2 regions of the Lysinibacillus sp. NPDC093712 genome follow, and region 1 is predicted to be linked to the other one. Evidence: riboswitches for the same ligand, from Rfam matches in the RefSeq annotation. Region 1 holds a riboswitch; the other holds the start of a gene.

Region 1 (5,410 bases):
TTGAAGTTAGCTTCACCTGTTGTTGGTCCTTTTCAACTGAGAAATTAACGACATCAATCACCAAGTTACCGATAGTCAATGTCCCCTTCATTTCCTCCATCGGGCTTGAATATTGTGTGGCCCTTCTTATTGCAGCTTTCACACGCGCTGAAAATTCCAACATGGAAAATGGCTTTGCAATATAATCATCCGCTCCTAATCCAAGACCTAATGCTTTATCTACATCACTGTCTTTTGCCGACATCATAATAATAGGTAGCGCTTCTTTTTCTCGAATTATTTTTAACACTTCTAAGCCATCTAGTTTAGGCATCATAATATCCAAAATAACTAAATCAAACGTTTTACTTAAACAAATTTGCACTGCTTCTTCACCATTTGTAACGGATGTAACGGCAAAGCCCTCCATTGTTAAAAACTTGTCAACCATTTCTCTTATGGTCTCATCGTCTTCAACAAGTAATATATGTTTTTGCATGTTTAGGCACCTCTTTTCAATAAAGCATTATCTTTAATTCCCATCTGCTTGCACAGTTTTACATTTTTATCCTGTCTTTATATAGCTTACCATATGTTTTTTTAAAAGTGCCAGGCACTCAAACAATTCTCAAACAATTTACCAAGCTAAAATCAGTCTCCTGCGCCGCACACAACGGAAATCAACGGCAAATAAATAAAAGCTGCCCTATAATTAATAGGACAGCTTTTATTTCTATTTTTCTACTTTTAAATCACACTTTTGCAGTGGAATCATTTTCGTTTTATGTTTTATTTTATAGCCCAACCACAAGACGATAAACAGCGGTATACCAATATATGAAACAAGGACGCCGTACCAGTCAATTGAATCGCCTGTGAAAGCTGTGTAGTTTTGACCAATTACAACAATCATACACACTGTAAATGCAAAGAGTGGCCCGAATGGATATAGCTTTGCTTTATAAGGTAGTAATTTGGGATCTATGCCTTGTGCTTCAAAAGCTCTACGGAAGCGGTAATGACTAAAGGCAATACCAAGCCATGCAATAAAGCCTGACATCCCAGATGCGTTTAAAAGCCACATATAGACAACGCCATCACCAAAGAATGATGCTAAAAATGCCAAGCAACCTACTGCTAATGTCAACAGTAATGCGTAAATTGGAATTCCGCGACGGCTTAGCTTAGCGAAAATCTTAGGTGCATGTCCATCTACTGCTAATTGCCATAACATACGTGATGATGCATATAATCCAGAATTACCTGCAGACAACATCGCCGTTAAAATAATGCCATTCATTAATGAAGCAGCAAAGGCAATTCCTAAGCGGTCAAACACTAATGTGAATGGTGAAACAGCAATATCTTCAGACAGTAAACGAGCATCTGTAAATGGAATTAACATCCCAATTGCTGCAATGGCTAAAATGTAAAATAAAATAATACGCCAAAAGACAGACTTAACAGCCTTCGGAATATTTTTACCAGGATCATCAGTTTCCCCAGCAGTTATCCCTAACAGCTCTGTTCCTTGGAACGAGAAGCCTGCTGCTAGAAATATTCCGAATGTAGCAAGGAAGCCACCGTGGAATGGTCCATCACTTATAAAGAAATTCGTAAAGCCTACAGGAGCTTGCCCACCTAAAATACCAAAAATCATCAATAGGCTGACGATAATGAAAACAATAACAGTCACAACTTTTATCATTGCGAACCAATATTCACTTTCACCATAGCTTTTTACAGATAGTAAATTAAATGTTAGTACAATCGCAATAAATATGACTGTCCATAGTGCCGAAGAGCTGTCTGGGAACCAGTACTTCATTATAAGAGAAACTGCTGCAATTTCAGCGGCAATTGTAATCGCCCAGTTATACCAGTAGTTCCAGCCAAGCGCAAAGCCAAGCGCTGGATCTACAAATTTTGTTGCATACGTACTAAATGAACCTGATGAAGGCATATAAGCAGCCATTTCACCTAAGCTTGTCATTAAGAAGTACACCATAATGCCGATTAATGCGTAAGCAAGAAGTGCACCACCTGGTCCAGCCTGCGCTATAGCACCACCACTTGCAAGAAATAGCCCAGTTCCGATCGTACCGCCTAACGAAATCATTGTTATATGGCGGCTTTTTAATTCTTTTTTCAACTCTGGTGCTTTATGACCGAGCTGATTAGTTTTTATCTCACTCACGTTAAAGCTTCCTTCCTTTTCTAAGAGGCAAAAAAATGCCATCACATGAACGTTGTGATGGCTAAGTAAATCCTCTGTTTCTTAAAAATGATAGCACAACACGTTGTCCAACGTGACAGTTCTGTTCCTTTCGGAGACAGCCCCAGCATGAGGTTTTCAAGTCCCCTCACACTTCGGCAATATTTCCTTTCGGCTAACATCTTCAATGCTTGTCATTTCCATTAGCTTACTTATAAATACCGCGACCTCTACCTCAATACAAACATGAGGCATATAATTATTAAATTTATGATGTGTCTTAGTTTAACATACGACCTAAGACATTTCAATAAAACGATTAATGTTCTGTATTTTATGAATATTCTACTATTTTTATTGATGTGATAAAGTGTTATAGTGGTTCGAATTATAATTGTTCTATCAGGGAGGTACTTATTTTGACAACTAACGAGGAATCTACTTTTCCTAGCAGAAAGATTAACTGGAAGGGCACAACGCTCTTATTAGTCATCGGTGTAATTTTTCTTGCTTCGACTTTACGTATGCCATTAACGGTTGTAGGACCAATTATTTCCTTCATTCGTGAGGATCTCGGTATATCTAACGTACTTGCAGGCTTTCTAACAACAATTCCATTGCTTGCATTCGCGCTAGTGTCACCTATTGCCCCATTAGTTGCAAGAAAACTGGGTCTTGAATTAACACTATTTATATCAACGATTTTATTAGCGCTAGGAATTGTACTGCGCTCACTTGGAACTACTGGATTACTCGTATTTGGTACAATGATAATAGGTGTAGCTATTTCATTTGGCAACGTCCTAATTCCAGGGCTACTTAAAATGAAATTCCCTTATCATGTTGGATTACTGATGGCATTTTTCACAATGTCCATGAATTTAACAGCTGGAATTGGTGCTGGTATTAGTTATCCCATAGCCAATGCATCTCTTGGCTGGCAAGGTGCACTTGCAATCGCTCTAGCCCTTGTCGTAGTGACGATTTTTATTTGGATTCCACAATTAAAATTTAATAAGCCTGAACCAACTGTAGCCGCTACGAAAGAACGTATACCATTGTGGAAATCACCAGTTACTTGGGCAGTCACTGGCGCGATGGGTTTTCAATCATTATTATTTTATACAACCGCTGCTTGGATTCCTGAAATCTATATTGCACAAGGTATAGCCGCAGATCGTGCAGGTTGGATGTTTTCCATCATGCAAATTTCACAAGTACCTATGGCTTTAGCTGTACCGATTATCGCTAGTAAAATGACATCACAGCGACCCCTCGTTTTAATGTTTACTGCCTTTTATTTCATCGGCTTTACTGGCCTTGTCATGGAATGGACTAGTCTTGCTGTATTGTGGATGATATTGCTAGGCTTAGCAGGTGGTGCTTCATTTTCACTTGCAATGATGTTCTTTACACTTCGTACACGTACGGCATTTGAGGCAGCAGATTTATCTGGCTTTGCGCAATCATTAGGCTATTTATTAGCCGCAGTAGGTCCTATTTTATTTGGTTACTTACATGATTTATTTGGCGGCTGGGATACAGCTGGATGGCTGTTTGTTGTCGTTGCGGCATTACTATTCTTCTGTTCGTTTAGAGCTTCTAGAAATGAATATATAAATTAAAAAAAGGTAGCTCATCATACTATGAGCTGCCGAGCTTGTCGACAAAAGGGATTAAGAATAGAAATCTTAATCCCTTTTGTTATTTTTATTGTGAAAAATGGGTTCTTACTTTCGTCTTGCCATACTTTTCGAGCATCCCCTCTCTATGAAGCTGTTTGAAGCTGTTTGAAGTTGATTGGAGTGGAGGGCGGGCGACTCCGGCTCAGAACGCACAGTACGTAAGACGCAACAGATCGCGCGTTAGCGAGGGTTGCGGCTTACGTTGTGCCCGCGGAAATCAACGGCAGTAGACCTCTAAATTTGTTTAATGATTAAAGCAGACGACTATCATATATAATCATAAGTGCGATAATCGTACTGTATTTTCATTTTTTCCTTTGAAAGAGCGTGTTGACACTAGTTAATTGGAGCGGAGGACGGGCGACTCCTGCTGGAACAGCACAGTACGTAAGACGCAACAAACCGCGCGTTAGCGAGGGTTGCGGCTTACGTTGTGCCCGCGGAAAGCGCCCGCCCGTAGCGGAAATCAACGGCAGTAGTCATCCCTATATTAGTTTTAAATAAAAAAGGACTATAGACAAATTCGAAAAACTTCGAGTTTGTCTACAGTCTGGGCAGCTCATCATCTATGAGTTGCCTCTTTACGTTTAGTAATGCGGTTTCTGATAAAAATAATTTGGTGTATTATAAACATTGACATAAGGCTTATGAAAAATATGTGTCGTTGCAGGAGATAACGGCGGAATCAACCAAGTCCAGTTGCCTGTTAAGTCACGGCCTGCCTTCTGCTCAGCCTCTTCAAATAGCTTAAATTGCTGTGCAGCAGTATGATGATCGACTATACTTACACCATCTTCTTTAAAGGAATGCAGAACAGCAATATTTAATTCAACTAATGCACGATCACGCCAAAGCGATGCCTGCTTTGTTGTATCGAGACCAAAAATTTCAGCAATCTTCGGTAACATATTATAACGATCATGATCAGCTAAATTGCGTGCCCCAATTTCTGTTCCCATATACCAACCATTAAAAGGAGCGGCCTGAAAATCAATACCTGCCATTTGAAAGCGCATGCTTGAAATAATCGGCACCGCATACCATTTCAACGCTAGTTTCTCCACCTGCGGATGCTCAGGATGGCGAATTGCAACTTCCAATACATCTTCACGTGGAATTGTAAATAATTGAGGTTGACGATTATCCACCTGTATAACGAGTGGTAGTACATCAAATGCTGTTCCTTCACCCTGCCAACCTAATGATTCGCATACTTTTGTAAATGGCACAGAATGTGGGTCACCAACGATGCCAGCTTCTGTCTCATAGCCAGCATAACGTATAAGCTGATGATTCCAAATCTTTACTCTTCCAGATGCAAATACCGTTATTGTTGGGCGAATTTTACCACCATTTGTCGCATACCGAATATGATGCAGCAGCTTCTCAAATATTCCTTGCTCATGTAAAACATCGCGTGCATCCTCAACATGCAGTGAATGCCAAAACAATCTTCCGATACATTTATTACTATTACGCCAGGCTACCCGAGCGCCAAAAGTAAGCTCCTCTGTTGAAGGAATATATACTC
Region 2 (5,410 bases), on a different contig from region 1:
GATGAACCGATTAGACATACAACCTCTCCTTTTTCTACTTTAAAATTCACATCTTTTAATACTTGGTTACGACCAAATGATTTACTTAAATGTTCTATATGAATGATTGCCATTTGTTCGTTCCCCCTAGTCAATTTCTTTCAGTTCTTTTTGATATGCATCCGGACCGTCAAGACGTTTTTCTACATATAGCAAAATTCTTGAAGCCGTAAATGTCATAATGAAGTAAAGCACACATGCGACAAAGAAAGATTCGAAATAACGGAAGTTGTTACCCGAAATCGATTTCGTTTGGAAAAATAATTCCGTTACACCAATTACACTTAAAACGGCAGTATCTTTAATATTCATAATTAATTGGTTACCTGTTGCTGGTAAAATGTTACGTGCAACTTGTGGTAAAACGACATTCATCATAATTTGCACATGTCCCATGCCAATCGCAGAAGCAGCCTCGTATTGCCCTTTATCGATTGAGACAATCCCACCGCGTACGATTTCCGCCATATATGCCCCAGTATTCAGTGAAACGACTAAAATACCAGCTGTAATAAAGTGCATATCGATGCCAAAAGCAATATCTAGCCCGTAAAATACTACCATTGCCTGTACAATCATTGGTGTACCACGGAAAAATTCAACATAGCATGTCAGTATAAAATTAATACATTTTAATAAATAATGTTTTATACTTTTTTTACGAACTGGAATGGTATGCATAATCCCAATAAAAAATCCGATGAATGCACCAATAATTGTACTGATTGTTGAAATGAGTAACGTATAATACGCTCCTCGTAAAAACATTTGCCAGTTGTTTTCTATAATAGAAATGATCCATTCTAAACTCATGATGTTCCTCCTAACAACGTGTTGTTGCTTTATATCAATTATGCCTTTTGTGAAATCATCTCTTCATTTGAATTAATTTGCTTTATTCAAAATATGTGACACACTTCTTAGACATGACTTTATTCAGAATGACTGCCTCTCTGAACAAATTAAATATGATAAAGGCTGTCCCAGTCGCTTTTAGCAAAATGTCACGACTTTCAATTAGTAAAAATCAACTTCTCTTTTCATAATTTGTAGGTGAATTTTCACTTGGAAAAAAACAGCATACTTGAAATTGCCGGTATGCTGTTTTTTCGTTAAGGACAACCCTATCTCTTTTTGTATTACTGAGCTGCAGGTTGTTGAAGAATAGCTTCTTCCATAATTTTTTGGCGATCATCTTCTGAAATACCTTTTAAGATTTCATTGATTTTATCTAGACTAGCATCACCTTTACGTAAACCAACTGCAATTGAAGTATTTGAAATATCTGTATCAAATCCTTCTTCAAAAGATACAAATGTGAATTTGTCATTAGCTGCTGCTGCCGAAATACCTTCTGGACGTTCAGCTACATAGCCATCAATTTTGCCAGCTTCTAGAGCTACACGCATTGCAGAGAAGTTTTCCATCGCTGTTTGCTTTTCTACACCTTTAATTTGATCGATAACATTATAGTTAGATGTATTTAGCTGAGATGTAACTTTTGCACCTGAGAAATCTTGAATTGATTTTGCCTTTTCATACTTGCTACCTTTTTTAATTACCATTACAAAATCAGAAGTATAGTAGTTTTCAGTGAAATCGATTGTTTGTTTACGTTCTTCTGTTGGAGACATTCCTGCTACAATCGCATCGATTTTTTTTGACTGAAGCGCAGGTACTAAACCATCCCATTCCATTTTTACAACTACTAATTTTTTACCTAAACCTTCAGCGATTTTTTTTGCCATTTGTACATCATAACCGCCTGCATACTCTGCATTATCGGCAATTTTTACTGCTCCGTTTGCATCATCTTGCTGAGTCCAGTTAAAAGGAGGATAACCTGCTTCCATCCCAATGCGGAATTCTCCACCAGTTTCTTCCTTTGAACCATCACCTGTTGTCTTTTCATCCTTGTCACCAGAGCCACAAGCCGCTAACACGATTGCTGTCATTGCTGTTAACATAAATAACAACCATTTTCTTTTCATCTAAAACTCCCCTTTTCTGTAAAAAAAATAAAGCAACTGTACAAAAAAAGACCTAAGTTTTGAACTTAGGTCTTACCTTTTATTGACAGTTGCCCAAATCCTCACTATAATTTCCATGTTTCCGAGATAGCACAACCTAGTAAACTGGAATTTAATTTACTAGGACAGTCCTGCACTTATTCACTGCAGACCCAGCATAAAAGTACGAGCTCCTTTTATACTTCGGCGATATTTCCTTCTCCATTACGTCTTCGCTTGCTTAAACTCAGCAATGGACTAATAAATACCGCGCCTCTACCTCACAAAAAACAAAAGTGAGGTTTGTTTATTTAATTAATATATAAATATTACTATAAAGCTAGCATAGTCGTCAAGATAATTTTATCATTTTTCTGACTAATTACAAAATTAACCTATAATCCTTCTAAAATCCATAAATAAAGTAGAATAACATTAACTATGTTTGCCATCATTTCACAAATTTTTATTATAAAAAAACAAGATTTATAAACCATAAGAATCGATTTTTCTGTCAAATAAAGGCCATTTAGACCATCAAGGAAATTCCATTATAGCGGAAATCAATCTAAAATGAAAAAACCCTGCTAAACAGTTAAGTTTGCAGGGTTTGAACACTTAATTTATCGGATTAAGAATTTAATAATAAATCTTCTGGATTTTCAAGTAACTCTTTAACAGTTTTAAGGAAGCCTACAGAATCTTTACCATCGATAATACGATGGTCGTAAGATAATGCTAAATACATCATAGGACGAATTTCTACTTCGCCATTTACTTCTACAGGGCGTTTTTTAATTGAGTGCATTCCTAAAATAGCAGCTTGTGTGCCGTTCATAATAGGTGTTGACATTAATGAACCGAATACACCGCCATTTGTAATTGTAAATGAACCACCTTGAAGATCAGCTAAACCTAGTTTTTTATCGCGTGCTTTTTTAGCTAAGTCTGCAATTGAATCTTCAATTTCAGCAAAGTTTTTACGGTCAGCATCGCGTACAACTGGTACTACTAAACCTTCTTCAGTTGATACAGCTACACCAATATCAAAGAAGTTATTTAAGTGAATTTCATCGCCAACGATTTGAGCATTCACATAAGGGTATTTTTTAAGCGACGCAACTACAGCTTTTGTGAAGAATGACATGAAACCAAGCTTAGAGCCAGTAGACTCAAAGAATTGATCTTTTTTACGAGAACGTAATGCCATAACATTTGTCATATCTACTTCATTGAATGTTGTAAGCATAGCAGTCGATTGCTTAACTTCTAATAAACGTTTAGCAATTGTTTGACGACGACGGCTCATTTTTTCAACTGTAACACGTGACTCATCAACAGCTACTACTGCTTTTGGAGCTGCTGGTGTTGCTTGAGGTGCTGCTACAGGTGCTGTACCGTGAGCTGCAACGTCTTGTACACGTACGCGACCTTGTGGATCAACTGGAGATACAGCTGCAAGATCAATACCTTTTTCACGAGCAAGTTTACGTGCTGCAGGAGATGCAATTACACGCTCGCCAGAAGTTTCTTCCACAACTGGTGCTGCTGGTGTTGGTGCAGCTACTGCTTGAGGAGCCGCTGGTGTTGGAGCTTCCGCAACTGGTGCTGCTGCTGCAGGTGCAGGTGCTGCCCCTTCGCCCGCTTCTACCACTGCGATTACTTGACCTACAAGAACAGTATCGCCTTCTTCAGCTAAAATTTGTGTTAACACCCCAGCTTCTTCAGAAATGATTTCAGCATTTACTTTATCTGTTTCAAGCTCAACGATGAATTCACCTTTTTCCACGCGGTCTCCCACTTTTTTAACCCACTGTGCAATACTACCTTCTGTAATCGATTCTGCTAATTCAGGGACTTTAATTTCAGCCACTTTCATTTCCTCCTTTGATTAACGTGCATGCGTATCATGCACATAAATGGGCTACTGCCTTAGGTATGTAGCCCAGCTTCCAGTAATAATAATATCTTTAGTTTACTTTTACCGTTTCAGCAACTGCTTCTTCAATTAGAGCTGATTGAGCTGCTTTATGAGAATCTGCATCACCTTCTGAAGTTGAGCTCATTGCAGGACGGCCTACATAACGAAGCTTTTTGCCTTCAGATAGTTCATATAATGTTTCCAATGCGTAATTCCAAGTACCTTGGTTTTTAGGTTCTTCTTGTACCCATACGATTTCTTTAGCGTTAGGATACTTAGCAATAATATCAGCAACTTGCGCTGTTGGGAATGGGTAAAGTTGCTCTACACGAACAATGTGTAAGTGATCGAAACCTTCTCCATCTTTCACGCGGTCTGCTAAGTCAATCATTACTTTACCAGTACCTAATACAATTCGTTCAACAGATTTAGTTTTTGAACCTAAACCTGGTTGCTCTATTACTTCTTGGAATGAGCCATTTGCTAACTGTTCAGCATTTGCTGCAGCTAATGGATGACGAAGTAAAGATTTTGGTGATACAACGACTAACGGACGCACACCTTCTGTTTCTAACAATGCTGCTTGACGACGCAATAAGTGGTAGTAGTTTCCTGCATTTGAGCAGTTTGCAACAAACCAGTTATTTTCAGCAGACATTTGTAAATAACGCTCCATACGGCTTGAAGAGTGTTCAGGACCTTGCCCTTCATAACCATGAGGTAAAAGAATGACGAAGCCAGATTTTTGACCCCACTTAGAGCGTGCCCCTGAAATGAAGTTATCAAACATCACTTGAGCCATGTTCGCGAAGTCACCAAATTGCGCTTCCCATACTGAAAGTACGTTACCTTTTTCTAAATTGTAACCGTATTCAAAGCCAACAACCCCAGCTTCTGTCAATGGTGAGTTGTGTACTGTAAATGAAGCGCTTGCACCAGAAATGTGGTGAAGTGGTGTAAATACGTTACCATTATTTTTGTCATGTAACACTAAATGACGTTGTGAGAAAGTACCACGTTGAGCATCTTGACCAGTAAATCGTACTGGAGTGCCATCTTGAATAATTGTTGCGTATGCTAATGTTTCAGCATGACCCCAATCAATTTTTGCAGATGCAAATGCATCACGACGTTTTTCTAAAATTTTGCCTAATTTCTTTTGTGGCTCGAAGTTTTGTTCAAACACAAGTAGTTCTTCGTTAATCGTTTCTAAACGCTCAGCACCTACTGCTGTTTCGACTTGTGGGAAATTAATTTTCAATTCTTCTGGCATTTCTAAATGTTTATGTTCATCTTTTTCTGCCATTTCTTTTACGTGATCGTAAGCAACTTGCATCTCAGCATAAATAGCTGAATCAAGTGCCGCAACTTCATCAGCAGTAACTAAACCTTCTGCTACTAATTGCGCACCGTATAATGCACGAATTGTCTCATGTTTCGC

The links. A riboswitch is a leader RNA that binds a small molecule or an ion and turns the genes downstream of it on or off. The one in region 1 is predicted to bind lysine.
Region 2: linked by a shared signal. The riboswitch ahead of ACQKNX_RS06020 (transporter substrate-binding domain-containing protein) and the one ahead of ACQKNX_RS17755 (amino acid permease) in region 1 are both predicted to bind lysine.

Annotation. Positions count from the first base shown of each region.
Region 1 covers NZ_JBNNUU010000004.1:489,241-494,650, forward strand. Annotated here, with positions in the region: gene ACQKNX_RS17750 (response regulator transcription factor) at 1-478, opposite strand, end outside; gene ACQKNX_RS17755 (amino acid permease) at 713-2,176, opposite strand; lysine riboswitch at 2,260-2,435, opposite strand; gene ACQKNX_RS17760 (CynX/NimT family MFS transporter) at 2,614-3,819, shown strand; gene ACQKNX_RS17765 (nitric oxide synthase oxygenase) at 4,467-5,410, opposite strand, start outside.
Region 2 covers NZ_JBNNUU010000001.1:1,150,564-1,155,973, forward strand. Annotated here, with positions in the region: gene ACQKNX_RS06010 (amino acid ABC transporter ATP-binding protein) at 1-113, opposite strand, end outside; gene ACQKNX_RS06015 (amino acid ABC transporter permease) at 127-852, opposite strand; gene ACQKNX_RS06020 (transporter substrate-binding domain-containing protein) at 1,179-2,030, opposite strand; lysine riboswitch at 2,150-2,335, opposite strand; gene odhB (2-oxoglutarate dehydrogenase complex dihydrolipoyllysine-residue succinyltransferase) at 2,680-3,921, opposite strand; gene ACQKNX_RS06030 (2-oxoglutarate dehydrogenase E1 component) at 4,019-5,410, opposite strand, start outside.